3 regions of the Dehalobacterium formicoaceticum genome follow, and region 1 is predicted to be linked to each of the others. Evidence: riboswitches for the same ligand, from Rfam matches in the RefSeq annotation. Region 1 holds a riboswitch; each other region holds the start of a gene.
What was found. Region 1 has a riboswitch for cobalamin ahead of cobT (nicotinate-nucleotide--dimethylbenzimidazole phosphoribosyltransferase). Riboswitches for the same ligand answer to the same signal wherever they lie in the genome.
Positions count from the first base shown of each region.

Region 2: linked by a shared signal. The riboswitch ahead of CEQ75_RS17790 (sirohydrochlorin chelatase) and the one ahead of cobT (nicotinate-nucleotide--dimethylbenzimidazole phosphoribosyltransferase) in region 1 are both predicted to bind cobalamin.
Region 3: linked by a shared signal. The riboswitch ahead of thiC (phosphomethylpyrimidine synthase ThiC) and the one ahead of cobT (nicotinate-nucleotide--dimethylbenzimidazole phosphoribosyltransferase) in region 1 are both predicted to bind cobalamin.

Region 1 is NZ_CP022121.1:1,353,276-1,363,157, reverse strand. It holds gene eam (glutamate 2,3-aminomutase) at 1-409, shown strand, start outside; gene mch (methenyltetrahydromethanopterin cyclohydrolase) at 730-1,758, opposite strand; gene gltX (glutamate--tRNA ligase) at 1,766-3,409, opposite strand; gene cobT (nicotinate-nucleotide--dimethylbenzimidazole phosphoribosyltransferase) at 3,605-4,732, opposite strand; cobalamin riboswitch at 4,946-5,122, opposite strand; gene CEQ75_RS06745 (M56 family metallopeptidase) at 5,346-7,409, opposite strand; gene CEQ75_RS06740 (BlaI/MecI/CopY family transcriptional regulator) at 7,415-7,774, opposite strand; gene CEQ75_RS06735 (carboxymuconolactone decarboxylase family protein) at 7,935-8,294, shown strand; gene CEQ75_RS06730 (copper amine oxidase N-terminal domain-containing protein) at 8,380-9,882, opposite strand, start outside.
Region 2 is NZ_CP022121.1:3,662,667-3,672,548, forward strand. It holds gene pylB (methylornithine synthase PylB) at 1-857, opposite strand, end outside; gene pylSc (pyrrolysine--tRNA(Pyl) ligase large subunit) at 904-1,737, opposite strand; gene cobA (uroporphyrinogen-III C-methyltransferase) at 2,232-3,770, opposite strand; gene CEQ75_RS17780 (precorrin-2 dehydrogenase/sirohydrochlorin ferrochelatase family protein) at 3,760-4,431, opposite strand; gene hemA (glutamyl-tRNA reductase) at 4,433-5,677, opposite strand; gene CEQ75_RS17790 (sirohydrochlorin chelatase) at 5,731-6,096, opposite strand; cobalamin riboswitch at 6,233-6,412, opposite strand; gene CEQ75_RS17795 (phosphoribosylaminoimidazolesuccinocarboxamide synthase) at 6,638-7,327, opposite strand; gene asnS (asparagine--tRNA ligase) at 7,674-9,065, shown strand; gene CEQ75_RS17805 (M20 family metallo-hydrolase) at 9,115-9,882, opposite strand, start outside.
Region 3 is NZ_CP022121.1:776,659-786,540, forward strand. It holds gene CEQ75_RS03870 (ABC transporter ATP-binding protein) at 1-1,363, shown strand, start outside; gene CEQ75_RS03875 (energy-coupling factor transporter transmembrane component T family protein) at 1,367-2,155, shown strand; gene CEQ75_RS03880 (hypothetical protein) at 2,183-2,713, shown strand; cobalamin riboswitch at 2,731-2,921, shown strand; gene thiC (phosphomethylpyrimidine synthase ThiC) at 3,113-4,411, shown strand; gene bzaB (B12 lower ligand biosynthesis ThiC-like protein BzaB) at 4,431-5,726, shown strand; gene cobS (adenosylcobinamide-GDP ribazoletransferase) at 5,874-6,623, shown strand; gene cobT (nicotinate-nucleotide--dimethylbenzimidazole phosphoribosyltransferase) at 6,655-7,725, shown strand; gene CEQ75_RS03905 (DUF2284 domain-containing protein) at 7,742-9,292, shown strand; gene bzaD (B12 lower ligand biosynthesis radical SAM protein BzaD) at 9,298-9,882, shown strand, end outside.

The DNA of each region.
Region 1 (9,882 bases):
CACTCCGGAAAGCAAGAAAGCATGTGATCTGCTGGTGGAAGCCGGTGTGATTTTGGGTAACCAGGCAGTTCTTCTGAAAGGGGTTAACAATGATCCGCATGTTATGAAAAAAATGAATCAGGAACTGTTAAAAATCAGGGTGCGTCCCTATTATATCTTTCATGCCAAAGCCGTGAAAGGCACCAAGCATTTTATCACAACGGTAGATGAAGGCATGGAAATCCTCAAAAAATTACGGGGATTCACTTCCGGTCTGGCTGTGCCAACTTATATTATTAACAGTCCTTATGGCTACGGAAAGGTACCCCTCTTACCCACCTATGTCCAAAAATACAACGGATACCGAGTTCGTCTGCGCAATTGGGAAAACCGGGAGATGGAATTTTCCCTTCTGCCCGAAGCGGAATAAAAAAGCATCAGAAAAACGCCGGAACAATGCTATGTTGCGGCGTTTTATTTTACTTTCGAAATGTATAGACTTTTAAGGTTTAAAAGTACAAGTGCAGCTAAGGCTTAAGCTAAGTTTTCTCTAAATAATAATCTTAATCAAGGAGGATTTGATATTTATGAATGCAACCAGTTTCTTTTTAATCATTTATCTTACAATCTTAGGATTAGGTATATACGCTTTCGTTTTATTTGTTAAGTTGGCCACAAGGGGAATCAAGGCACTTGATATCTATATAGAAAAAAATAGAAATGACCGCGTCTAGCAAAACAATTCTAACCTTATGATTTTAACCCAAAAGACCGGGCTAAAATATCCGGCCGAATCTCCCCTGCCCGAAATGAATTTCCGCTGTCCAGATTAGATAACCACACCTCCGCAGGATTAAACTGATCCGGACTGAGATTAAAGAAATTATCATGGCTTTTATCAATTTCCAGGTAGGTACGCCCATATTCCGGAGCGGCACAGGATGGAACCTGCTGCACCACTTGTGCTAAGGTTTCATCATCATCATGGATATGATAATGAACCGTGGAACCATATGAGATGGCATCATTGGTACGCCCTAACCCATTCAGGGTACTGGAGGCCACAGGTGAAACGGGACAAACAGCACCTCCGGAGATGATTTTCCCCAGATCGTAGCCTATTCTTCTTAGTTTAAACAATCCTGTCTCCAAGGCCCGGGCAGCCACCTGCACCGTGCCCACAAGAGAGGTAGTGGGAGCCACCAAAATGTAGAGATTTTTCGTTTCGCAGCCGCATGATTCGGCAATCTGTTCAATGACATCTCCGTGAGGAAGTCTGTTGCTTTCCAGGCAGAGGATGGCAATTTCGGAGTGATCCTGGTAGCCCAGCATTTTAAAGAGGCTTCCTCGATGGACAATGGCACACGCGGGTCCGGAACCCATGAACAAATATTTTCCGCTTTTAATTGGCCAGCCGGCATACTGAGAAGCCATGCAGGCACGGATCGGATGATCAGTGAATACTTCCACTCCGGGGAACTTTAGCCCCCGGAAATCACTCCAACATAATTTGACCCGGGCCAAACCGCCTAAGCAAACCTTAGAAAACAAGATGCCCGCTTCCAAACCTCCCCGGACATGAACACCGCAATCGATGACCGTTGCTCCATTAATGCGGTCAACCTTGACGTTTAGCTGTTCACTGCGGGATATAAATTCATGAATGAAGGAAAAGGCTTGACGATTGGGACTCAGTTCGGGTATTTGACTAAGGGGTAAAAGCATAATTTTCCTCTTTTCACTATGAATTTTGGATGAATCGCCAAAGCCCTCTGCCATGGCTTACTTATTCTGCTGCAGATTTAATTCGCTGCTGTACTTTATCTGCTCCCATAATCTGCTGCAAGGCCCAAACATCCGGCGAAGAAGTGCGGCCAACAATGGCAATACGAATTACCGTACTGACATCACCCACATGTCCTTTATATTGATCCGGATGCTTCTTAAAGTCCTTGGGTTTTGCCGCGTAACCATTTTCTGTGGCGATGGTTCTTATTTTGTCAAACCATTGGCTTTGTTCGTCACTGTGGTCATAGGTAGACAGGTACGCTTTCAGTATTTTTTTGACTTCCTCTTCATCGATGTTTTCCGGATAGGGGTCGACGATCTGAAAGTATTCGTCAAAGAAATAGCTGATAAAGTCAAATATTTGTTCACAATAAATCAGATCTTTTCGGGGTTTAACAGGATCATCCCGGCCCACATCCAACAATTGCAGCACCGCAGCCTGATGTTCCAAAAGCAAATCAACGATTTCCCGGCGATATGCCTGCCCCCATTTAACCAGAAAATCAAAGATTTCTTGCGCATAAATATTCACTAAAACATTCTTGCTGATATCATTAAGTTTACCTAAATCAAATAAAGCACCGGAATTACTCATTTTATTTAAAGTGAAATGAAATTCATCAATATCACTGTCCGGATTTTCAATTCTCCACTCCTCGAAATTGGAATTCAATATCGTCATCAGATACTCTCGCACTGCCGCCGGATGATATCCTAATTTCATGTAATACTCTAAGCCCAATTCCGGGTCTTTTCTCTTCGAGAGCTTTCTCTTAATTCCCTCATCGATTTTCATTAAGTGTGCGGTATGACAATATACTGGAAATTCCCAACCTAAAGTCGTAAATAACTCATAATGAATCGGTAAGGTTGAAAGCCACTCTTCTCCCCGCACCACATGGGTCACGCGCATAAAGTGATCGTCGACCACATGGGCGAAGTGATAAGTGGGAATGCCGTTGGCTTTCAAAATTACCACATCCTGATCATTGACCGGCATGGAAAGGTACCCTCTGATGGCATCCTCAATTTCAAAGGTTTGTTCCAGAATCCCCATGGATTTTAAGCGCAGAACAAAACGCTCCTGGTTTGCTAAATGAACCTGGATCTCCTCCAAGGATAAATTGCGATCCCGAGCCCATTTACCATAGTATCCGGTGTTAACATTTTCAGCCATCTGCTGTTTCCTGATTTCTTCCAATTCTTCTTCGGAACAAAAACATGGGTAGGCCCTGCCCATCTCCACTAAGTGCTTTGCTGCCGTCTGATAAAGTTCTGCTCTTTTGCTTTGAAAATATGGTCCGTAGCTCCCTTTTTCCCCGTCAATGCCGGCCCCTTCATCAAACTTTAAATCAAAGAATTCCAAGGAGGAAATAATAGTTTCCACGGCGCCTTCTACTTGCCGTTTATCGTCGGTATCCTCGATGCGCAGCATAAATACTCCATTACTTTGATGGGCCAATCGTTCATCAACAAAAGCACCGTAAAGATTCCCCAGGTGAATAAAACCGGTGGGACTTGGTGCTAATCGGGTGACTTTTGCGTCCTCACTTAAATTTCTCTCCGGAAATACAGTTTCATAATCAGTAATTGATCTCGTTATCTTGGGGAATAGCAAATCAGCTAATTTCTTATTATCCATAATCTTCCTCATTTTTATTATAATTTTAAAGCTTAAATGTAAAATGAAAGACGCTTCTCTTGTCTAATTAACAAAGAATCGTCTTTAGAATAGTGCCTTCGCACCTTGACCAATCGGCCGAAAGTATCAAGTTAAATTATACACCTAAATAGTAAATTTATCTACATCAAAACTCTTTTGGGATTAACAAAATGATTATCTGGTTAAAAACTCTCCGGTGCTAACACCGGCCGTATCAAAGGTGGCCATTTCGTCAGCAATCTTCAGAGCGGCATCTACCATGGGGAACATTAGAGCAGCACCGGTACCTTCTCCCAGTCTCATATTAAAATAAAGTCTGGGCTTGAAACCAAGATGTTCAAGAGCCACCGTTTGTCCTTCTTCCTCCGAACTATGGGAAGTAATCATATAATTCTTGGCAAGGGGCGCAAATTTGACAGCCGTAAGGGCTGCTGATGCTGCAATAATCCCATCTAATATAATTGGCACATGTTGGTAGGCAGCCTCCAAAATAGCACCTGTGAGGGCAGCGTGCTCCAGTCCTCCCACCTTTGCCATCGTATCCAATGGATTGTCAGGATCCGGTTGATTAATCTTAATCGCTTGTTTAATGACCTCTTGTTTATGCTCTAGAGCTGCATCCTTTATGCCGGTGCCGGATCCAGTAACCCTTTCCACCGGCTGACCGGTAAATACGGAAATCAGGGCCGAACTGGGCGTGGTATTCCCGATACCTACCTCTCCTGTTGCCAAGAGATTTACTCCTGAATCGATAGCTTGGGCAGCAATTTTGGCACCGGTAAGAATGGCCTGAAGAGCCTCCTCCGGAGTCATCGCCGGACCATGCAACATATTGTTCGTACCGTTTTTGATCCGGTTTTCCATGAGTTCCGGGGGATCCAAGGGGCCGGCAATGCCAATGTCGGTACAGATTACATCCGCTCCCCCATTACGAGCTAAGACATTGATACCTCCACCACCGCCAAAATAGCTATAGAACATTTGAGCCGTAATTTCTTGAGGTGCTGCACTGACACCCTCAGCTACTACACCATGATCTCCGGCCATCAATAGAACTGCTTTCCCTTTAATGGTGGGTTGTGAAGTGCGTTGAATTCCGGCAAGCTGTTGAGCAATATCCTCCAGAATACCCAAACTTCCGGTGGGCTTAATCTTGGCATCCACACGTTTTTGCATCGCAAGCATCGCTTCCTGATCCAATTCTTCAATCCCATGGATCAACTCCTGCAATGCCGCCTCAAGCTCTTGTCCATTGGCTTTTTTAAGATTTTCTAAACCGTGTAATTTCATAGTGTTATTCATTATCATCATCTCCTAATTTCCTTCAAGTTCATTATTTAATTAGAAATCTTGGCTTGCGCCAAGCCTCTGGCGCTGGCGGAAGCCTTAGTTGCACTTATACTTTCAACCTTAAAATTTATACTTTCTGAAAGTAAAAAAAAATAAAGTCCCGCCACAATGGTTATTGTGGTCGGGACTTTGCCTTCATCGCCGCCGCTTTCCGTTACCCTGGAAAGACTTTTTTATTCTTAGGCAGGTCTCCTGACTCAGACTCAAACGTCCTGAACGCCCCTTCCCAGCACATGCCAGTGGATTAGCGTAGACTCGTCTCTACAGTGGTGGGTCCGTACCGGATTATAACCGGATTTCCTATTCTCCCCATGTCGGGGCACCTAAGAACAATTTATTAAATTCAACTATAAAATCATTTTACCAGAAGACCACAAGAAATTCAATCCTAATTTATAATTCCTAATCTCGCTGGCACAGTTCCACCAAAGTCCCAAAGGTAGCAGAAAGAAAAAATCAAAGAAAAACATCCTCCTTGTCAGAAATAAGCATCTGATCTGTTAAAAAAACCGCTCCCCATCAAGGAGATAGGGAGCGATTTATATTGATATTGTTTCGATCAAGCTTACGGCACATACTGTTCCGTAATACTTGTGACAAATCCATCCTTGGTTGTAACCCAAAAGGGTGGTGTGAAATCCTTAAATTGATCCAGATGCCGAACAAACTCCTCAAGGGAAACAAGTTTATGGTTAGCTTCCCCCGTCCCGTCAATAATTCGGTATTCGGTTTGGTCTGTCACCTGATGACCCATGGGGTAACTTTTCGGATTGTGGATATAGTATCCGTTGGGCAAATCATTGGGGTCAATATTCAGTTCCTTCAGTCTCTCCGTATCCTCAAGTGTTAGCCACTCGATTTGATCTAAATGAAAAGAAGGTTTAGAGTATGTTTCGGTATCAAAATTTGAAATAAAACCGATATAACGACTTTCCGGTGTTTCTGAAAAATCCTCTGCCGTGGCATCGTATTGGGGTACAAGGTCATCCATGGTTACCTGCCATTGTCCCAGACCTTGTTTGATGAAATCAATAGCAACGCGCATGGGGTCTAATAGATCGGGATGATTTCCAGCTTCACTTTGCTTTTGTAATTCCTGATAATATGCTTTAATCGTCAGATCTGTATCCGGCAGAGGATGATATACCGTACCGTTTCCATCCATCCAGCGCTCAACACACCAAATTCCACCTTCCCCTTGCATAATTGGCTGAGACAATAGGAGCTGACTGGTCTCCCCTGTTGAGAGAGGAAATTTTACCACCATATGGTTTCCCGGGTAAGTTTCCTGGGGCAGGAGATCTTTCCCTTCCAGAAAGATCCGCAGCGCCGTTTCCTGGCCTGCCGGTCTTGAAAAATCACCCTCACCGCTCAGCATCGTGCCCAAAAACTTTGGTCTGGACTTTTCATAAGAAAAAACCAGCAGGGGTTTCCCCATATCCCGTTCTTCGGTAATCCATCCCTCATCTGTACTCATGCCTCCGGGCATAACATCGACAGGTTCCGCTGGTTTCAGGCGATATTCAATATGCCATATTTCCACGGGAGATGAAAGCAAATGATCAAAAGAAGTCATCTTTTCAAGCTTGGTAATTTTACTATCGATAATATTATAACTTGGATAAGCGGCAATTTCCTGTTCCACAAATTGCTCCGCATAATCCTGAATGGTAAGTTGCTCTGATTGGGGATTACTCATTAATGCCACAACAATCACCGCCACAGCAATAATCCCCGCTATGGTTACCCAAAACCTCGGCTTTTTGTAGTTTAAAATATTCATAATGCGCCCCCTCGTGTTGTTCTCTCCAAAAGCAAGGGGATAGCCTCCTACAAAGCGCCGACCTGCCGCCAGAGATAAAAGGGATGAGGAATAATCCTTTTTAATGCCATCCCCCATTTGTTTAAGCACGCTTTCATCACAGGACAATTCCATATCCTCGCTCATGAGGAAGAAAGCAACCCAAACAAGAGGGTTAAACCAATGAACACAGACTACCAAGAACGCCAAAGGCTTGATAATATGATCCATTCTTTTGAGATGAGTTTCTTCGTGCTTTAGGATATAGGCTTTTTCATTTTCGGAAAGACCCTCAGGAAGATAAATCCTGGGCTTGATGATACCCAAAATAAAGGGGGTTTTGATATCGGTTGTTTCATATAAATTACGAAAAACAGGCTTTGCCGACTTTAATTTGCCTTTCAGCTTGATCACGGATAATAAATTGTATGAAATAAGAACGAATATGCCAATAATCCACACTATATCGCCAAATGAAATCCATGATTGCAGTGTATTTGTACCGGTGCCTGCCATGGATGCAGGTAAGGTAGTATTAACTGTTTGGTTAGCGATGGTGCTGCCACTATTCATGGGCGGTGTCTGTGCATGCATCATACCGGTTGATATGGTTTGTGTGTCCGTACCCCTGGTTATCAGACCGGGAATCAGACTGAAGATGCTTTCAAATGAAAAGGGGCATACCAGCCTGAACAGCACCACGGACCAAAGAGCATAAGAGAAAATCTTAGGTGCTTTTTTGAGCAGCAGCCGTGCCGCAATCACCAAGAGAACGACATAACCGGCGGTAATGCTCATCTTCAGAACCTGCAAAAATAACTGTTCCATGATCATCACTCCTTATATTCATCGATAAGCTTTTGCAACTCGTCAATTTCCTGATGGTTTAGCTTATGATTTCTTGTGAATGCTGCCAGAAACCGAGGCAAAGAACCCTCAAATTTTTCCTCCACAAATTGTTTGCTCTGCTCAGCATAAAATGCTTCCTTATTGAGGTGGGATGATACGATTCCATTTTTGTTTTCAAAAATTCCTTTCTTGGCAAGTCTTTTCAAGATGGTGTAAGTGGTTGATTTCTTCCAATCCAGTTCTGCCTCACATAGCTTTACCAACTCCCCCGATGGGATCGGTTCATTCGCCCAAATTATATCGGCAAATTTAGCTTCCATTTCCGTCAGTTTTAATTCTGCCATTTGATCCTCCTCCTTCTTGGTCTACAAATTCTAGACTGTTGTGTTTAGTTTACATCTTGTAGACTACATTGTCAAGAGGTAAAGAAAATTTAGCTTGTGCGCATAATATTTTCTTCTATCGCAAATAATTTTCATATAAAGTTTGCTGGAGGTTAGATACATGGATACTATAGAAAGTAATTTAAAGTACTTTACGGAAAATCACGGGGATATTTATCATGCTTACGAGAATTATGGCAGGCTGGTACATCAAAAAGGCGGTCCATTGGATGAAAAGGCCCGCTGGCTGATAAAAATAGCCTTATCTACAGCTTGTCAGTATCGATATGCTTTGCGAACGCACATTATTAAAGCTATCAAAAGCGGATGTACTCGTGAGGAAATTGAGCATACCATTATGCTGGCAGCTCCTACAGTGGGATTCCCTAAAACCATGGAAGGTATTCTTATTCTGCGAGAAGAAATGGGGGAAACAGAAAGTACCCACCCCAATATCGTAACTTCTCAGTTGAAAAACTAATGTCAAAATAATAAGACAGAAAGCCCATAATATCAGATATTATGGGCTTTTTTTACCTACACTTTCACCTGGAATAGAATAATGTTTAATTCAAGGTACTGATTTCCAGCCCTAAAGCCAAAGCCGAACCTCCGGCGTGCATCACTTCCAACTCAATTACGCCCTGTCCCTCCTGAATTTCATAATCAAGGACATTTGCCACTTCTTTCATTGGTTCCAGTACCGGAGTAATAAATACTCCTTCATTAGTCTTTACCGCACCGGCATAAAGACCGCCCCGGCCCCCAAAGCTCACGCGGACAATTTTCTCCTTGCCTGTATTGTTAATTACTGGAATTTTAATTTTATACGTAACTCCGTAATGACCGGAGTTCGCGATTACAGAACCATGATCGTTCAGGGCATTTTCCGGTGTTAAAAGATTATCTGTAATGCCGTTTGAAATGCTATAGGCAACTGCGCCGCTATCCGCCTGATAAGGAGAAAGTTTTGTTAATAATGTTGAACCGCTCCAATTACCCCGAGGGTGAGGGTTTTTCCTATCCAGCGCAACGGGAAACGACTTAATTGCCGCAAGATCACTGTCTTCTTGCTGACTCAACACCGTACGGATTGTGTACTTCATTTCACCTGTGCCCTGAACATTTTTTACAGTAAACTCGTCTAAAAAACCGACTAAATGGTCCGATTCAACCTCAAAGGAGTGCAGTACAATTGTTTCACCCGGCTGCACCCGAGGAGTTTCTACCTTAATATTAAGTAATTGACCGCCTAACATAGTTTCTACGAGGGGAATCCCCACGTCATAATTTGACCATCCGTTAGGACTGTTGCGTTTAATTCCTTGCAAGCCAACTATTTCGATGACATTTTGTTCGGAAAGGTTTTCAATTGTTATACCCAGCTTGAGTTTCTTGCCCAAACGATTGATATGCCAGCCAAATACCCGGTGATCCTGGCTGTTTTGGGAAGAAACTACCGGATGGTGCCATAAAGTGACATTTTCAGCAGGAATCGTCTCTGAGGTTAAGATTTCCGGATTGTCGCTCACCATCAGCATTCTGTTGTCAATTAAGGAAGGCCTGGGCACAGGTACCGGTGTAACCATTTTTCTTTCTTCTTTCTCTAAAAAGCTGGTTTTAAACTTAGGACGGTTGATATAAATATGGGTCATCTTTGTTTCTTGAACAAAATGGGCGATACCTCCAAAAGCCTCTGTCACAAATCGGATAGGAACCAAAATATTTTCCTGATACTCAATTGGGAAATCCGTGGTATATACTCTTTGTCCATTGATCATGGCATAATTTTTTCCTGTAGAAAAAATTATACTGACTCCGTCCATGGTGATTGATACCTCATCGTCCTTTTGCTCCCAATAAACCTCACCATCCAGAGCAGCTAAAATAGTTTCCGGAGGAAGATAGTTTCTCCCGTCTTTGGTAATGGGGGGCGTCTCAAAAGACAGGATCTTATTATTCAATTCCACCTGCAGATCCGGAACTTCCTGCATGTTTTCTTTGGCCAGACTGATAGCCACTGTCTTTGTTTGACTGTTCCAGTCCACAATTCCGTCAAATGCCTCCCC
Region 2 (9,882 bases), 1.5 Mb from region 1:
TCTACATCCAAAGATGCGGGAATTAAACGATCCGGGAAAAGCAAACGCATCACGGCAATGATTAGCATTTCATGGATGCGGGCCGGAGAATCCCAATGAGCCATGGGAGTCTCCTCTTGAGGCACAAAACTCATCACCCGTACCTGCTCCGCCCCAAGTTTTTTCATCGCAAACATGGAATCAGCCACATCGTCTACGGTATCCCCCACTCCGGTGAGCAATCCTTCCTCAACCAGCATCCCTAATTCATGAGCCTGCTTTTTAGCCTGCCATCTGCGTTCATAATCCTGTCCTAATCTTAATTGAGCATATAATGCCCGATTGTGGGTTTCGTGATAAAGGGCATACCAATCAATGCCCGCCTCTTTTAATTTTCCCAAAAAGCCGGAAGGAACAACCCCGGGAGAAATCATTAAGGGTAGGGAACTGACCTTCTTGACCCCCCGCACCATATGAAGTAACTGATCATATCCTTCAGAGTGCTGTTTTAAAATTTCGGGATCCTCTCCCATGGTTAAATCAAGGAGATGAACACCGGACGCTGCTAGGGAAGCTGCCGTCTCCATGATTTCCGTCTCACTTTTACGATACCTGGTCAAAGCATGATTTTCTTTGCGATACAAACAAAAGGTGCAATTATTGCGGCAGTAAGTAGAAAAATAAATAAAACCATACATAAATATTTTTTGACCAAAATACTTTTGGCGCATCATTCTGGCAGCAGCATATATCTGTTTAATCTTCTCTTCTTCCCTTTGGGAAAGGAGAAAAATAATTTCTTCTTTATTTAAAAATTTTTCCTGGTAAGCTTTATCTAAAATAAACTCTAAGTTTAAACCATGTCCATCCTCTTTCACCGAATCACCCTCTTATGTGTTAGAATATTGCTGATATGCGAAATAATTAAATATTCAAGCGAACCCCATCCAAATATGTCACGCTTTTAGACATCCTTTGAATATTCTGCCCGCCTTCTCGTATCATAAGCAATCTTTCTAAACCGAAACCGATTCCGGCCCAAGGGTCATGAATGCCCCAGTTTTGATCCAAAGGATGAGGTCCATAAGCTCCGGAACCAAGCTCAATGCCGGAAACGACATCAATGGTATCGCCATAGACAACAGAGGTTTCTTTTTCTAATACATAGTCTGATATGCCGGCAGTTTTCAGAATTAATTCTGCCATTTCCTCTATCCAGGCTTCCCGTTCTTCTAAGGGCAAACCTAATACTGTTACATTCAGCATGGTAAATTCATTTAAATGATGAGCACCTTGGGATTCTTTGCGGAAGCAAGAGCCAACCTCAAATATCTTAATTGGCTTTTCCCAGATACGAAGCAAATCTTTCCAGAGGGTATATAAATTCGGCGCCAGCATTGGACGCAGACATTTTTTCTCATCCACCCAAAAAACCTGGCTAAACAAAGGATGACTGTCATCGATCGACATCTTGGCTAAAGATCTTTTTGGAATAATGATGGGAGTCACCACCTGAACATATCCATGGGACGTTAAGGCCTCAACAAGTTTACTCTCTAGTTGGGCCAGAGCAGGACGCCGTTCAATATTCTTCAGATTATCAAGCCGTTCTTTCCCTTTTTTTATTAATTGGCGATCCAACTCCAAGAAAACACGATCTCTCTCGTTTTTATCTTCGAACAGCATATTTTGTTGTTCTTCATCTGCATTCAGCTCCTTGAGCCGTTGCTTCTGAATAATCGACCATGAAAAACCCAATACATTCCCTCCCATAAGCACCCGTTCTTACAAAATAGGAAAGTATAAAAAAAACCATTAATTTTGGCGAGGAGTCCGGGAGTTTCACCCGGCTACACGAATTTAGAGTCCGCGCGATCTATCCGATCCACCCCCCATATATTATGGTTTGCTTACCTTCAATACCTATTTGCAATTGTTGTGCCAATTATTATAAAAACGCAACGAATTAATGAAAGAATCGACGAAACTCAATTGGCATCAAGAAAAAACTATGATCGATTCCTTTTAATTTTCTCTTTCTATGGCGACACCCCTTCTTTTTTTTGTCCTTAAAAATCTTTGTTTAAGTCTGGAAAGACTTCACCCAGTCAAAATCAACTTGATTCGTCATAATTATACCACATTTTTTTATAAATAAATCATCTTTTTAAAAAAAGAGATTTTTTTGGGGCATCAGATGGAATTTTGCTTGATCTGATGCCCCAGAAAACAATTCAGGACCTTTGCAACACTTATTTCACGTTAATTTCCCCCGATTCTTCTTTGAGCAGGGCTTGAACCAAGCCATCAATAGAAAATTCCTCGGCAGAAATCTGTACCTCCAAGCCTGATTCTTCGGCTGTCTTTCTCGTTACCGGTCCAATGCAGGCAATCTTCACATCTTGAAGCAAAGCCAGGTTTTCCTGCCCTAAGATCTGTATAAAGTTGCGCACTGTTGAGGAACTGGCAAAGGTAATAATATCAATTTCCTTTTGGTTCAACCATTCCAAAAGGAGATCTCGATTGCCCTCTCCGGGGACCGTCCGATACATATCTATTTTGTCAACCAAGGCACCATGGGCAGTAAGCTCTTCCGGCAAAAGTGTACGTGCAATATCCGCCGTGGGCAGCAGTACTTTTTCATCTTTTTTGATTCTTTCTTTCAAACCTTGGGCTAAAGCTTCCGCCTGATATTCATGGGGAATATAGTCGGCAATAATGCCTCTTTCTGCCAAGGCCGCTCCGGTGCCTGCGCCGATCGCACTAATCTTCACTCCACACAGACTGCGCATATCTTTTTTCATTTCTTTTAAGTGTTTAAAGAAAGTTTCAACTCCGTTGATACTGGTAAAAACGATCCAATCATAACTTTGAATCTGAGCAAATTTCTCATCAATGAGGGAGAAATCCTCCGGTTCCAGGATTTTAATGGTCGGAAAGGAAAAAACCTCCCCCCCTAAATCCTCAATTTTTTCTGCCAGGACACTGGTTTGTTTTCTTGTTCGGGTAACCAATATCTTTTTACCGGAGAGAGGTTTCTTTTGGAACCAGTCCAGTCGGTCATGCAAACCTACTACCTCCCCGACAATAATGATGGAAGGAGGAAGCAGTTTTATATTCTGTACAATCTCTTCGATGGTGGCCAATGTACCCACGGCTTTTTTCTGGTCCGGAGTCGTTCCTTTAGAAATCACAGCCACAGGGGTATCCGGATCTTTGCCAAATTTAATCAAATTATTACAGATACTGCTTAGGTTTGATAACCCCATTAAGAAAATCAATGTACCCTTCAGTTGCGCCAGCACCTGGTAATCAACACTGGAAACATTTTTTTCCGGTCGTTCATGTCCGGTAATAATATGTACAGAAGAAACAAAATCACGATGGGTCACAGGAATCCCCGCATAAGCTGGCACAGATATGGCCGAGGTAATTCCCGGTACGATCTCAAAAGGAATTCCTTCCTGGCGCAATTCTTCCGCTTCTTCTCCGCCTCTGCCAAAAAGATAAGGGTCTCCCCCCTTTAATCGGACAACAGTTTTTCCTTCTTTAGCCTTTTTTACGATGAGTTTATTAATCTGATCTTGAGGAAGGGCATGACAGCTGCTGGCCTTGCCCACATAAATAAATTCGCTGCCCTCTTTGGCAAAATCTAAAAGTTTTTTATTCGCCAAACGGTCATAGATCACCACATCCGCTTTTTTTAAGCATTCGACAGCTTTCAATGTGATTAATTTATAGTCTCCCGGGCCGGCCCCTACCAAATATGCAGTATGGTATTTATTTGTCATTACCTGTTCCTCCTATTTCTTTGGACAATGTTTTTTCACGAATTTCTGCGATTTGCCGCAGAACCTCCGCTGTTTTTCCGGCCTTTAACAATTCCGGAAGGGTGGAGTAGACCAAAGCTTTAAAATATGCTTTCCTTTGATCGATTTGTTCTATTTCCCGAAGTGCCCAAACTCGTTCCCGCCCCAACAATTGGAGAAATTCCTCATACTCTGCTCCATAACGCTCCTCCAATTCTTGACGAATCTTCTTGGATAATATTGGGCTTTTGCCATTGGTAGAAAAAGAGAGTACCAGATCACCCCGTTGAATCTTAGAGGGCACAATGAAATTACCGGCAGCAGGCTGGTCCGCAATATTAAAAAATACCCCAGTATCTAATGCTTCCCGGCTGATCTCCTCACTCACCTTTTTATCATTGATGGCGACATAAACCAAATGAAAGCCTTCAAGATCCCCTTTTTGATAAGGCCTCCTGATCAAATTAATTTCCCCTGCGTCTGCCAATTGAACCAATGGAGCCATAATTTCCGGACTGATTAAGGTGATATCTGCCCCTGTCTCTTTAAGGGTCAGAGTCTTGCGCAGCGCAACTGCCCCGCCTCCTACAACGAGGCACCTCATCTTACTTAGATCAACCATCAAAGGATAATAGTTTCCCAAATTACACAGACTCCTCCTTATACAGAGTCTCTAAAATCTCTGTCAGATCTTCCTTGTTTTCCAGGACAGAAAATTGTTTTAATCTGACCATGGGCGGGGAATAAATCTTTTTGACAAACCCTTTTAAAATGACGGCCATTTTAGCCTCATCTTCCGTATTTTTCAATCGGTCAATTAAATTGGGCATTTCTTTATTTAAGACATGTTCATGATAGCTTTCAATTTGTTTAATCGCAGGAAACAATGGGATACATTGCAGCCACTGATCAAACTCATCTACCGCTTCTTCAATCAAAAAGCGCGCTTTCTCCCCGGCCTGCCGCCTTTTCTCCTGGTTTTCGGTTTGGATTTTTTCTAATGCATCCAAATCAACTAAGGTAATGCCTATTAATTCCCCTACCCTGGGGTCGATATCACGGGGCACCGCCAGATCAAGATAAATACTGCCTTTTTTATAGCCCACAATCTCTTCTCTTTTGATTACCAGGTGAGGTGCTGCTGTAGAGCTGATCACAACATCACAGATGAAAAGATAATCTTCAATTTCATCAAAAAGAATGATTTCGATGTCCGGATAAACTTCCTTTAAAGATCGAGCCGCTTCATAAGTGCGATTGGCTACCAGGATGCGGGAAAAACCCATGTCTTTCAGGTAAGTCAAGGCTAAGCGGTTCATTTTCCCCGCGCCAATTAGCAGTACATTGCGCTCTTGATAATCGGATAAAGATTTTTCCAAGTATTGAATCGCCAGATAACTGATCGAAGTGGGATTTTGGGATATTTTTGTTTCCAGGCGCACTTTTTTACCATTGGTAATGCCATCCCGAAAAAGTCTGTTTAATACCCGCCCCGACATATGTAATTCCAAAGCTCTTTGATGGGCTGATTTTACCTGTCCTAAAATCTGATCTTCCCCTAAAACCTGAGAGTCTAAACCGGCGGTCACCTGAAAAAGATGGGTAACACAGTCCATATTTTCTTTGACATAAAAATATTGATCCAGAGTCCCCTTTTCCAACCCATGAAAAAGGCAGAAAAAATCTTTAATTTGTTCTATTGCCTGGGGCATGTCTGAATACACTCCATAAATCTCGCTGCGATTACAGGTAGAAAGAATGACCGATTCATCCAAAATCAAACTAAGCCGGTCATAAGCTTTTTCAAATTTCTTCTTTGTAAAAGCAAGCTTCTCTCTAACTTCAATCGGTGTATTCTTATAACTCACTCCGACAACAACAATATCCATTTAGTACACTCTTTTCCTCATAGTTTTTGTTAGGTAGTTTAGCAAAATAGAAACTACTTTACGGCAAGAGCCCGTTCAAAGAGAATGTCCGCCAATACCGATTCCGGACCAAGAGGTTTGGCCAATTTAAAGGTTACATCCGGATAATCGGGTGCAATTTCATTAAGCATATGAGGAATATCTTCCTTGATATGAATCCCCTCATATAAAAAGTATGGGGCAAAAATTATTTCTTGCACGCCGGTTTCTGTTACCTGGGCAATAGCCTGGGGAATAGTAGGTTCGTTATGCTCCATAGCTGCTCCAGCCACCTGATCGAAACCACCCTTAGCTCGAACCAATTCGACAATTTGATTAAAGGCATTCACTGCATCTTGAGATCTGCTGCCGTGGCTAATAATAATTAATGCTTTATTCATGATTCTTCCCCCTTTTTATCATAAGAAAACCTGGCTTGCGCTTGTACTTTCAGAAAGTATAAAAAAACCCTTAGCTGTAAGCTAAGGATAGCACCCGCAAGCCAATCCAAAATAATCATTCTGCGCCCTTCCCCAGGCAGCATCCGACTTTTAGGCAGGTCTTCTGGCTTTCGGTTCATTCTCCTCCCTACCTTCCCACAACGATCCGTGCAGTGGCATTACAGGGATTTGTCTCCGATTACAGCAGCGGGTCCGCACCGGAATTGCACCGGTTTCCCTATTCTCCTTTTCAGGCACCTAAAAGATTATTAACAATAGCATATAAACAGAGTTCTTGGCATCAGGTGGAGTTTTTACTCCATCTGATGCTTAGAAATCGTTATCCAGGAGCTTAGCGCCGCTTATCTCCCACTTGGAGAAGTGGGAGTTTTAGCGACGGTTAGCTATCGGATAAATTATATCATATATTTATTTAAATGAAATAGCAAATTGCTTTCTATATTGAAATACCTGCTTTAATTATTCCATATCATTATAAATCTTAGTCCTCTTGAACCATGATTTTTGTCAATTCCAGGGGTTCAACGCGGGTATTATTGCGATAGGCACGCATATTACCACCGGATATTTCATCAATCAGGGCAATATGATGATCTTCTCCCACCCGGCCAAATTCAAATTTTATATCATATAATTCCAGCCCTTTTTTGGCCAATTCATCTTTGACAATATTACCAATCTGTTTGGTAAGATCCTTGAGAATTTCATATTCCTCTTTTGATAAAATACCCAGCATATCTAAGGCATCCTTTGAAATCGGAGGATCGTTTCGATCATCATCCTTAAGAGTCACTTCGACCAAAGCATCCAAGGCTTGTCCGTCCTCAGCATACATTTCATAACGGCGCAAAAAGCTGCCCACCGCCCGAAAACGACAGATTACCTCCAAGCCTTTACCAAAAGGGGCGGCCTTTTTCACAGTCATAGTTACTTGATCTAAATCGGCATCAATGAAATGAGTCGGGATGCCCATTTGATTTAATTTTTCAAAAAAGAATTTCGTCAGACGAAGCCCGGCTTTTCCGGCCCCTTCCATAGAAAGCCCTACAGTATTGGCTCCGGGATCAAAAACACCATTCACACCGGTTACATCATCCTTAAATTTTAAAAGATAATTTCCGTCTTCTAAAGCATAAACATCTTTGGTTTTTCCTTGATATACAAGATTCATGATCGAAGCCCCTTTTCATAATATATTGTAGTGCTTTAACCCTTGATATTTTATTTTATCCATTTTAACAAAAATTTCTTCATAAGAAAAGAAAATAATTGCAGGAGCTGATTGTTATTATGAAGAAATCAAATGACAAGTTTTTGATGTTTTTAAAGCAGCAAGGTAAATTCTCTAAAATTAGGGTATAATTCAAGTAAACGTGAGAGGATCGAAAAAGTGAACTCGTTCAGCTAAAGCTGAACATCGGGGCTTCAGATGGGGAATCTACCCCACCTGAAGTGAAAATAGGAGCTCCCACTTATAGAAGTGGGAGTCTTGGAATTTGATAAAGAGGAGCGGGATGATGAATAAAATATCGATTAAAGACTTATATCGGGAACCGGATCTTTTTTTAAATCAAACAATCAGTGTTGAGGGTTGGGTAAGAACCCTTAGGGTATCTAAAAACTTCGGTTTTATCGAAATAAATGACGGTACATTTTTTAACAACCTTCAAATTGTTTTTGATGAAAATTTAAATAACTTTCAGGAAGTTGCTAAATTAACCCTAAGCTCAGCCCTTCATGTGGAGGGTACCTTGGTAAAATCCTTGGGCGCCAAACAGCTCTTTGAATTAAAAGCAAGCGTCATCGAAATAATCGGACTTTCTGAGCCTGATTATCCCTTGCAGAAAAAAAGGCATTCCTTTGAATACCTGAGAACCATTGCCCATTTACGGCCAAGAACCAATACCTTTTCTGCTGTTTTCCGTCTCCGGTCAACACTTGCCTTTGCCATCCATAAATTTTTTCAGGAAAAAGGCTTTGTCTACGTGCACACGCCCATTATTACCGGCAGCGACTGTGAGGGGGCGGGGGAAATGTTTCGAGTTTCTACTTTGGATTATGAGCAGCTGCCTAAAAACCCCCAGGGACAGTTGGACTTTGGCGAAGACTTTTTTGGCAAGGAAACCAACTTAACTGTGAGCGGACAATTGGCGGTAGAGACCTATAGCATGGCCTTTAAAAATGTTTATACTTTCGGCCCCACCTTTCGGGCAGAGAACTCAAATACGGCCAGGCATGCGGCGGAGTTTTGGATGATCGAACCGGAAATGGCTTTTGCCGATCTCAAGGATAACATGCATCTTGCAGAGGAACTCCTGAAATATTTCATCCGGGAGATGCTGGAGAATCTCCCGGATGAAATGGCCTTCTTTAACAGTTTCATTGATAAAGCTCTGTCGGATCGTTTAGAGCAGGTCTTGAATGCTGATTTCGCTCGGATCACTTATACAGAAGCGATCCAATTATTGCAAAAATCAGGGATCAAATTTGAGTATCCGGTGGCATGGGGCCAGGATTTACATACGGAACAAGAGCGGGCCTTAACAGAGCAAATTTTCAAAAAGCCGGTTTTTGTCACAGATTACCCCAAAGAAATTAAAGCTTTTTATATGCGGCTCAATGATGATGAGAAAACAGTGGCGGCTATGGATTTGCTGGTTCCCGGGGTAGGAGAAATTATTGGCGGCAGCCAAAGAGAAGAACGCTTGGAGATCCTGGAAAACAGAATGTCCCAGCTGGGTTTAAATCACCAGGATTATTGGTGGTATTTGGACACCAGAAAATACGGGGGTACCCCTCATGCCGGTTTCGGCCTTGGTTTTGAAAGGGCAATCATGTACCTTACCGGCATGACCAATATCCGGGATGTGATTTCTTTCCCCCGAACCCCGAAAAATGCCGAGTTTTAGCCAAGTTTTAACGTAAGAAAAGCAGGATTTCCCCTGCTTTTCTTTTCTTTTAGCAATATTTTGAAATAGTTGTTAAAAAAACAAGGGTATCCTGCATGATATTTTTTATTTCTGTATATTCATTGGGTTGATGGGCTAATTCATTAATTGTGGACCAAACCACGGCGGGAATATTTTCTGCCCGGAGCATGGCCGCACATGTTCCTCCGCCAATACCTCCGCAATAAGCCTGAATGCTCCTTTCGGCCAGAGCAGCCTTAAGATTTTGCACCACCAAAGCATCCTGAGCAGTGGGTACCGGAGCATCCACTTTCTGTAAAAATTCATAGCGGATACGTACCTTTTCACGATACTCATAGCGGGCAATGGTTTTATTAATATGATCTGCCAGCTCCGCCAGTTTGAATTTTGGCAAAACCCTCATATCCATGACAAAAACATCTTCTCCTGGAATTATATTCGGACTTTCCACATTGGAAAATTTCTGGGTCAGTTCAAAAGTGGAGTAAGGAGGATCAAAAAGTTCGTCATGATCCGCATAAAGTTCCTTTAAGGTATCTTCCAGTTCCACAGCCAAATGGGCACCCACCGAGCCGGCATTGATCCCTAAATGGGGCATGGAGCCATGAGTTTGTTTCCCCATTACTGTAAATTTCAGCCAGGCAATGGATTTTTCGGCAATTTCGATAAAGGTTCCGTCCGGAGATCCGGCATCGGGCACAATGGCTTCATCCTCGGCTGAGAAAACCTTCCTCCTGATCAACTCTTTCAGGCCAAAATCGCTGCCCGTTTCCTCATCAGCGGCAAAAATAAAACC
Region 3 (9,882 bases), 580 kb from region 1:
AGGGGAGCTGGAGGGAAAAGTGACCCTGATGGGTCAGGATATTAAAGACGTAAGTCTTAATCAAATGTCCCGGTATGTGGGGTATATGATGCAGGAACCTCAGAATCAACTGATTAGTTTGGATGTTTACGATGATGTTTCTTTTGGACTGGGCAACATGGAATTACCGATGGAACAAATCGATGAGATTGTGAAAGATACCTTGGAATTTGTGGGGCTTCGAGGCTTTGAAAACAGACAGACCGCGTCTCTTTCAGGAGGGCAGGCTCAACGGGTAGTTTTGGCAGGTGTTTTGGCCCTCCGTGCCCCGATGCTGATTCTTGATCAGCCTACGGCCGAATTGGATCCCCGCGGCCGCTATGAGCTTTATCAAAGATTGGGACACTTAAATAAAACCCGAGATCTGACCATTGTTTTGGTGATGGATCGCATCGAAGAAGTTATTACCTATGCCAACAGAGTTTTCTATATGGAAGAAGGGGAAATCGTCAGGGAATATTTCCCTGAGGAATATTTGAAAGAACGAAATGAGGAACTAAAAAAACGATTTCAAAATAAGAGCGTTGTGCGGGGCAAAAATCATCAACACCGTCAGGAAAAGGAGGTTGTTGTCAATATCAAAAATGCATCTTACCGGTATCCAAACAATTACACAGGCTGTGAGGATGTCAATTTAAAGATTTATCAGGGGGATTTTTTAGCGGTGATCGGTTTAAACGGTTCCGGAAAATCAACATTAGCAAAAATGATCGTTGGTTTATTACTGCCCACTAAAGGTACCATTGATGTTTTTCATGAATCCTTAATCAAGGAAAATCTAAATAAGATCCGTTCCCGGATCGGATTTTTATTTCAAAACCCTGACTATCAGATTTTTGCCAGTTCCTTGCGGGAAGAGGTTGGGTTTTCCTTGAAACTGAGGGGCGAAAAAAAGGAGGTGATGGACAGAAAAATTGATGAGAGTCTAGAATTCGTGGGTCTTTTAAAATATAAGGATTTGCATCCTCAACGTTTAAGCCGCGGTCAGCGTCAGCTCTTAGCCTTGGCATCTGTTCTGGTCAGCGATCCGGAACTGATTATCGCTGATGAACCGACCTCGGGTCTTGACGAAAATCAAGGATATATGATTATGGATAAACTAGCTGATTTATCGAGGCTGGGAAAGACAGTCCTGCTCATTACCCATGATTTGACCATGGCCCAAAACTACTCCAACCGCATCGTGGCCATGTATAACCATCGGCTTCAACTGGATATCTCAACGAGTAAACTGAAGGAACATCTTAAACCTTTAATCGACATTGATTTGGATTTTGGAAATATTATTTCATTTAACAACCGGGACGAAGAGCGAGGAGGTTAAAAAATGGAGATATCGTCTGTTGCTTATGAATCAATGGAAAAAACGAAACAAAAACTGAACGATAAATTGGATCCCCGCACAAAGTTAGCCTGGTACGGGCTGATGATTCTTTTCGCTTTAATCTGTGAAACACCCTTTCAACTTATCGTTGTTTTATGTGTGGGCATGACTGTTTCCTTGATCTTAAAGGGTTCATTGAAACAATATCGGGTGATGATTGCAATCATGTTGCTTTTAGGACTGCAGATGCTGATTCTTCAGCTGCTATTCTGCCGGGAAGGTATGCTCCTTTATCAATGGGGTATGATTAAGATCTACAGTGAAGCCATCCCCCTCACAGTTCTTGGTATGTTGAGAACAACTGTAATTGTTTTTGCCAGCATGCAGTTTTTAACTTCTGCTTCACCGACGGAATTCACCTTGATGCTGATGAAGTTTAAAGTCCCTTATCGGTTTGCCATGCTGGTGGGACTGGGTGTTCGTTTCTTACCTTTGATGAAGGCTGAATATCTGTCGATTATTGAAAGCCAGAGTATCAGAGGTCTAAAAATGGAAAAGGTCTGGGACAAAATCAAGGCAATAATTCCCACATTTCTGCCTTTTTTATACCGAGCGGTGAGGCGTTCCACAGAAATCGCCCTGGCCATGGACTTACGGGGTTACGGACAGAGTAAAACCCGTACATTTGCCTCAAATATTGAGATAAAAACATATGACCGGGTTTTAATCAGCGGCATATTTTTAATCATGATCCTTAGTTCTTTATACAAAATGGCACCATTTGCAAGCTAAAATACATCTATGCAGGGAGAGGATCACATGAAAGAAAGTTTATTTAGAACAGACACCAAAGCTTTAGTGGGCAGTGTCATTGTAGGAATTGTATTTTTAATCATGATGCAAGTGACAGGGCGTATCGACGGTATTTTAGATCCTACTTTATTACTGTTTAATGGAACATGTTGGTCATTTTTTACCGGTCTCATTGTTTTAATGTACAAACAACCTGCCGGGATTATTGCCGGATTATTAGAAGCAATCATCGCCATGGCTACTGCCTACTCACCCTTGGCATTTTTCTTCCTGTTTGCCAATACCATTGGATCCATTATGTATTCATTGGTTGCCAGGGAGTTATCAATGGAGAAATTAAGCCATCATTATTTGGCAATGATCGCCTGTAATGTAACCGGTAACTTTTGTGTCATGCTGGGTTTGATTTTCGTTGTTAATTTAGACTGGAAGGTAGCCTTAGTTTCTTCCTCTATTACCACTTTGGTGGCGACCATTGTGGCAGGATTTCTTACTAAACGCGTTTATGGTGCTTTACAAAAATCGTCTTTGCTCTAAGGGTTTATAAATAAAAATAATATAAGCTATTTTCAGGTGCCCAGAAGGGAGAATAGGGAACCGGGTGCAAGTCCCGGGCGGTCCCGCCACTGTAACCGGTAGTCCGGCTCATAACCACCGTTTGTTGCCTAAAAGGTAAAGCAGGCGGGAAGGGAGCTGTGGATGGTAATCCGGAAGCCAGGAGACCTGCCTGAAAGATGTGCTCTTCGTCTTAAAAGAGATGGAGCGTGGGAATGATGGAAAATTCACACCGATCAGGTTGTGGATTTTTTCTTTTTAACCTGACTGAAAAGATACGACAAGATCTGATTTCGAAGGGAGGGAAGAGCAAGTCCGGGTAATTTAATTAAAGAGATTAGTTCTAAATAAATGAACTGACTAAGGTAGAGGAGGATAAAAATGACTTTATTAACAAGTGCTTTGAATGGAACAATTACTTCGGAAATGGAGCAGGTAGCAGTCCGGGAAGGGGTGACTCCGGAATTTATCAGGCAGGGAATGGCAGAAGGCAATATCGTGATTCCCTCTAATATCAACCGTAAAAATATCACTCCTTTAGGCATCGGCAAAGGCCTTCGGACGAAAGTGAGTGCCAGTATCGGCCTCCACGGAAAGGACACTTCTCACAGCAAGGAAAAAGAGAAAATCGAAACTGCTTTAAAAGCCGGAACAGATGCCATTATGGATTTAAGTGCCGGTGGTGATATGGATGGTATGAGAAAAGAAACACTTTCCTCAGCTTCTGTGCCGGTGGGGACACTCCCCATTTATCAGGCCATGGTTGAGGCGAGCCAAAAGTACGGTTCCTCGGTGAAAATGGATGTTGAGGAAATGTTTGAGGTGATTGAACGACATGCCGCGGATGGCGTTGATTTCTTAGCGATGCATTGCGGGACCACCATGGATATTGTGGAACGGGCAAAAAGTGAGGGACGGGTAGATCCCCTGGTAAGTTATGGAGGCTCCCACCTTATCGGCTGGATGATCGCTAACCAACGGGAAAACCCTTTATATGAGCAATATGATCGGGTGCTGGAAATTGCAAAAAAATATGATGTCACCCTTAGCTTGGCGGATGGGATGCGGCCTGGATGTTTGGCAGATTCCCTGGATGGCGCTCAGGTTCAGGAACTGGTAGTTCTGGGGGAATTAGTGCGCCGCGCCCGCGCGGCAGGGGTGCAAATTATGATCAAAGGACCGGGACATATGCCCTTAGATCATGTCAAAGCAACAGTTACCTTACAGAAAAGCCTGTGTAAAGGCGCTCCTTATTTTGTTTTTGGACCGCTGCTTACGGATATCGGAGTGGGCTATGATCACATAAACGCTGCCATCGGGGGGGCGATCAGTACTTGGGCCGGCGCAGAATTTCTCTGCTATGTCACACCGGCGGAGCATATTGGGTTACCTGACGCACAACAGGTTCATGAAGGTGTGATTGCCGCCCGTATTGCTGCCCATGCCGGGGATTTGGCAAAAGGAAGAAAAGAGGACTATCAATGGGATTTGGACATGTCCATGGCGCGGAAAAGTTTAGACTGGAAGAAGCAATTGGAATTATCAATTGATCCTGTAAGAGCTGCGGAAATCAGAAAAACCCGGAATAGCGGCGAATCCACAGGATGTGCCATGTGCGGCAAATATTGCGCCATGGAAATTATCGCTAAGTATTTGAAGATAGAAAAACATAGCTGTTAAAAAAGAAGGGGTGGATAAAATGACTCAGGTTTTAAAAGCACGTGCCGGAATTATTACCGAGGAAATGGAAAAAGTAGCTCTTGATGAGGGAGTAACCCCAGAATTTGTAAGGCAGGGAGTTGCCGGGGGAACAATTGTTATTCCTAAGAATAAAAAACGGAAAGAATTTAAAGTATGCGGCATTGGTGAGGGCATGAGCATTAAGGTCAATGCTTTAATCGGTACATCCAGCGACTGTGATGACATGGAGCTGGAAGCGAAAAAACTGGCTGCGGCAGAAGAAGCAGGATGTAACAGTTTTATGGATTTAAGTACAGGAAGCGATATTGACGGGATGCGGCATCAGACCCTTTCTTTAGCCCATGTTGCCGTGGGCTGCACTACCATTTATCAGGCAGGGATTGAAGCCATCGAAAAGTACGGCAGTGTGGTCGATATGAAAGAAGATGAAATTTTTGAAGTCATTGAAAGACAGGCAGCGGATGGTATGGATTTTATGGCTATTCATTGTGCCCTTAATTTTGATGTGATCAAGAGAATGCAGACTACCGGCAGAGTGACTCAGGTAGTAAGCAGAGGGGGTTCCTTCCTCACCGGTTGGATGCTGCACAACCAAAAAGAAAATCCTCTATATGCCCAATATGACCGGGTACTGGAGATTATGAAGGCTTATGATGTGACATTAAGCCTGGGAGATGCCATCCGTCCGGGATGCATTGCCGATTCCCTGGATGGAGCCCAATTGGAAGGAATGATCATTCAGGGCCAACTGGTGCAACGAGCTCAGGAGGCCGGTGTGCAGGTCATGGTGGAAGGACCAGGCCACGTTCCTCTCAATCATGTGGATGCGACGATGAGAGTACAAAAAAGCCTGTGTAACAATGCTCCTTATTATATTTTAGGTACCCTTGCTACTGATATTGCCCCTGGTTACGACCATATTACCGGAGCTATTGGAGGAGCTTTGATCGGATCTTGCGGGGCAGACTTTTTATGTTACTTAACCCCGGCGGAACACCTGGGACTGCCCATTGAAGAAGATGTGCGAACCGGTGTCATCGCCACGAGAATGGGCGCACACATTGCGGATATTTCCCGAGGTAATAAAAAGGCCTGGCAAAGAGATCTGGCAATGGCCAAGGCCCGAGTCAATCGTGATTTAGACCGGCAAATTGAGTTGGCTTTGTATCCGGATAAGATCAAGGCTGCAGCTCAGGATGCGGATTTTGACCAAATATGCGGGGTATGCGGGTCAGAATGTGCCGCTCAGGTTGCGGCAGAATATTTTGGGCTGGGATCCAATCATTCTCTTTAACATTAACGTTTTTGTTCAGGGATTTGGCTGGCGGGGACATTCCTTGTAGACCCATGTCCCCGGCGGCCTGTTTCAATGGTGCTGCCTGGTTAGGATTTGTTTAAAGTGTGGCAAGTAAATCAAGAAGGTAATTGCAGGTGAATTGGTGTGATTGGTGTGAAATTTTTGGTTGCACTTCAGTTTCTGACAGGAATTCCCGTAAAGATTCACACCCAGTTCGATGAAAAATTGGTAGCCCAGTCTATGGCCTTCTTTTCCCTTATTGGACTGATTTTGGGAGGCTGTGCCGTAGGTGTACATTTTTTGCTGGCTCATATTTTTTCCCTTCCTGTGAGTAATTTCTTTGCGGTGGTTTTTCTCATTATTTTAACAGGAAATCTCCATGGGGACGGATTAATGGATACAGCTGATGGGGTTTTCAGCGGCAGACCCCGGGAGCGGATCCTGGAAATTATGAAAGACAGCAGGGTAGGATCCCACGGTGTGATGGCGGCTATGATTTTTTTTCTGGGTCGGTTGATGTTATTGGGGGAAATGCCCCAGGAGATGCAGGAGTGGACCCTGGTGCTGGCAACCGTTTTCGGCCGTTGGTCCCAGGTATTGGGCGCAGCTTGGTATCCTTATGCGCGAAAAGATGGAGGAACCGCTTCCTTTACAAATTATGTTGGGTACCGGGAAGTCTTAATCAGCTTGTTTTTTCCGGTGGTTCTTAGTGTTTATTTATTAAAATTTCAGGCTGTGCTGCTTTTGGGATTTGTGGTGTTATCGATCTTGGTCCTGAATAATTATTTTCTAAAAAAGATCGGCGGGGTTACCGGAGATACATTAGGTGCGGTAAACGAATGTGTTGAGGTGCTTCTGCTCTTGATGCTGGTGATCTTTGATAAATTTTCATAATATATTTTTAAATGATGGGGGAGGGGAAAACATGGGTGTAAAGCTTCAGGAAGCAATAGCAAATATTAAACCCGTTGATAAAATATGGCGGGAAAAAGCCAGAAGGCATATTGACCAATTGGCTATTCCCCTGGGGAGCTTGGGGGATTTGCTGGATCTGGCGGAACAGCTGTCCGGAATTCAGGAAACATTAAAACCTTCTGTGAGGAAGAAAATGGTGGTTACCATGGCGGGAGATCACGGAGTGGTCGAGGAAGGAATCAGCTTGTGTTCTCAGGAGGTAACACCTCAAATGATCAATAATTTTGTCATGGGCGGAGCCTCTGTTAATGTCTTGGCGGAAGTTGCCGAGGCCGGGGTTACCGTGGTTGATATGGGTGTAGCAGCGGATTTAAGCTTCTTGGTGCAGGATGGAAAAATTCAATCTTATAAGATCGCCCCCGGGACCCGTAATATTGCCAGGGAAGCAGCGATGACCCGGGAGCAGGCAATCCGGGCTCTGGAAACCGGTATTGAGATTGCGGGCAATCTGGCGGCAGACGAGGTGGAACTGCTGGCTACCGGTGATATGGGGATCGGTAACACGACACCCAGCAGTGCGGTATTGGCATCATTGACCGGGCGTCCGGCAGCTCAGGTAACAGGCAGAGGTACCGGACTAAGTGATGAGGCGCTGGCCCACAAAGTCCGGGTGATTGAAAAGGCTCTTACCGTGAACCAACCTGACGGGAAGGATGCCATTGATGTTTTGTCCAAGGTTGGGGGCTTTGAAATCGGAGGCATCGCCGGGTTGATTCTGGGCGCGGCCTATTACCGGATACCCATATTGATTGATGGATTTATTTCTTCCGCCGGAGCACTTCTCGCTAAGGACATCGCCCCTGATGCTGTTGATTACATGATTGCCGCCCATCAATCCATGGAGTATGGGCACCGGTTTATGCTGGAGGAGCTGGGACTGAAGCCGATTCTGAACATGAACCTGCGTTTGGGAGAAGGAAGCGGGGCAGCATTAGCGATGAATATTGTGGAATCAGCCGCCCAGGCCATGTGCAAGATGCTGACTTATCAAGATTCCGGCGTGGCCAGTCCGGTACAGTAAAGAAGGTGAATAAAAGATGAAAAAGCTGGATTTTATGAAACATGATCCCCAGGAGAACAATCCTCAATATCTTGAGGATCTGGCTACCGGTTACTGGTTTTCAGAAGTTCTTTTTACGGCTGTGGAAATGGACATTTTTTCATCCTTGGAACCGGTGGGGAAGACACTGGAAGAATTAGTTCAGGGCACGGAATTAAATGAGTCAGGATTAAAACGATTTATGAAGGCTTTATGTGCCCTGGGCTTAGTTTCAGCGAATGGTTCAACTTATTATAACGGTCAAATGGCAGCTAAGTATCTGGTCAGGGGCAGGGAGGACTACCAGGGTGATTCCATCCTGTGGCGCAAACATATTTTTGATAATTGGCGCAGTCTGAAAGACTGTCTTCTGGAAGGGACGAGAGTAGTATACTCCCCCGTCGAAGATGATCTGACGGAACTGGAGGAAAGGAACCGTTGGTACAGTTCTGCCATGGGCTCTGTTGCCCGTAATAAGGCCGAGGAAATTTTACCATTTTTCCGGGATCTGTCTCTCACAGGTAATATTTTAGATGTTGGCGCGGGCACAGGGTCTATTGCTGCCGCCTTTCTGGAAACATATCCAGAATCCCAGGCGACACTTTTGGACCTGGATGCTGTTTTGGTTTATGCCCAGGAACAATTATCAGGTAAGTTTGGGGAGCGGATCAAATACTTTCCGGCCAATATTTTGGAGTCCTGGCCGGTTGAGGAGGGTCAATTTGATTTAGTGATCCTTTCAAATATTGTGCATGCTTATGGGGAAGAGGAAATTTCTCTGATATTAAAGAGGGCGGCAGCTTGTCTGAAACCGGAGGGGTATTTGCTCATTCATGATTTCTTTTTTGAGCACGGTCATGAAAAAGCGGCTCTTTTTGATCTTAATATGTTTGTTAATACCTTTAATGGAAAGGTGTTTAGCATTCATTGGATCAGAGAACAACTACAGGAACTGGGGCTTGCTGTGACGGAGATGGTGCCCTTGTCATCGGATACCTCATTGATATTTGGCGCTAAAAATGAAGATCGATTAAAAGCCCTGTCTTTGAACAAAAAGGGCCAACTGGCAGCTAAAATAGAGCACCTGGGTTTTCGCAAAGCTTCGGTGGTCTCCACTGAAATCATTCATATACCCAATTGGGTGAATTGGCACTGCAATTACGGTTGCAGTAATTTCGGTGCGCCCCACTGTCCTCCCAACAGCCCATCTCCCCAACAAACAAGAGAGATGCTTCAAGATTATACCACCTGTATTTTGATTGAAGGTGAACCACCCACCGGAGACTTTCAGCGCCAGGTACTAAAGGCGGAGAAAGCAGCTTTTTATGATGGGTATTATCGAGCTTTCGCTCTTTGGGCAGGCCCCTGCTCCATCTGTGCAGAATGCGGCGGTACAGAAGGATGTAAGAATACTCAAAGTGCCCGGCCTTCCATGGAAGCATCCGGGATTGATGTCTATGAGACGGTAAAGAGAGCGGGGATCTCTTTAAAACCCTTGTCGCCTGATGATTACTATGTAAAATATTTTGCAATTTTATTATTGGAGTGAGCAGGATGCGAATATTATTGGTACAAACCCCCTCTGTGGAGAGTGTGACCCAAGAAAGAGTTTATCCTATCGGCATTGTGAGCCTGGCGACTTACCTTAAAAAAGCCGGCTATGATGTGGGACTTCTGGATATGAATTTAGAGGCGGATCAATTTGGAGCTTTGAAGGAACGGCTCTTAGACTTTCAGCCGGATCTGGTAGGTTTATCACTAAGAAACATCGACCCTTTAGCCAACAAAACCAGTTCCCTGATCCCTCCTTTTATCGTAACCGTGCGTTTGGTATCAGCTCTTTTACCAAAGGCTCGGCTTGTGGTTGGGGGGACCGGTTTTTCTCTCTTTCCGGAACGGATCATGGCAGAGCTGCCGGAGATTGATTACGGAATTGTCGGCGAGGGAGAAAAATCCTATCTGGCATTGCTCCGTTCATTGGACAATCCCCCTATGATTCCCGGATTGTGCTATCGCAAAGGGGAGAAAATCGAAAGGATTCCTGCTATTGCCGACTTTGATATGAGGGAATATCTGGTTCCGGACCGAAGTCTCCTCGCCCCCGAATTATATACCGGGATCAATCAGTATGCTCCTTCC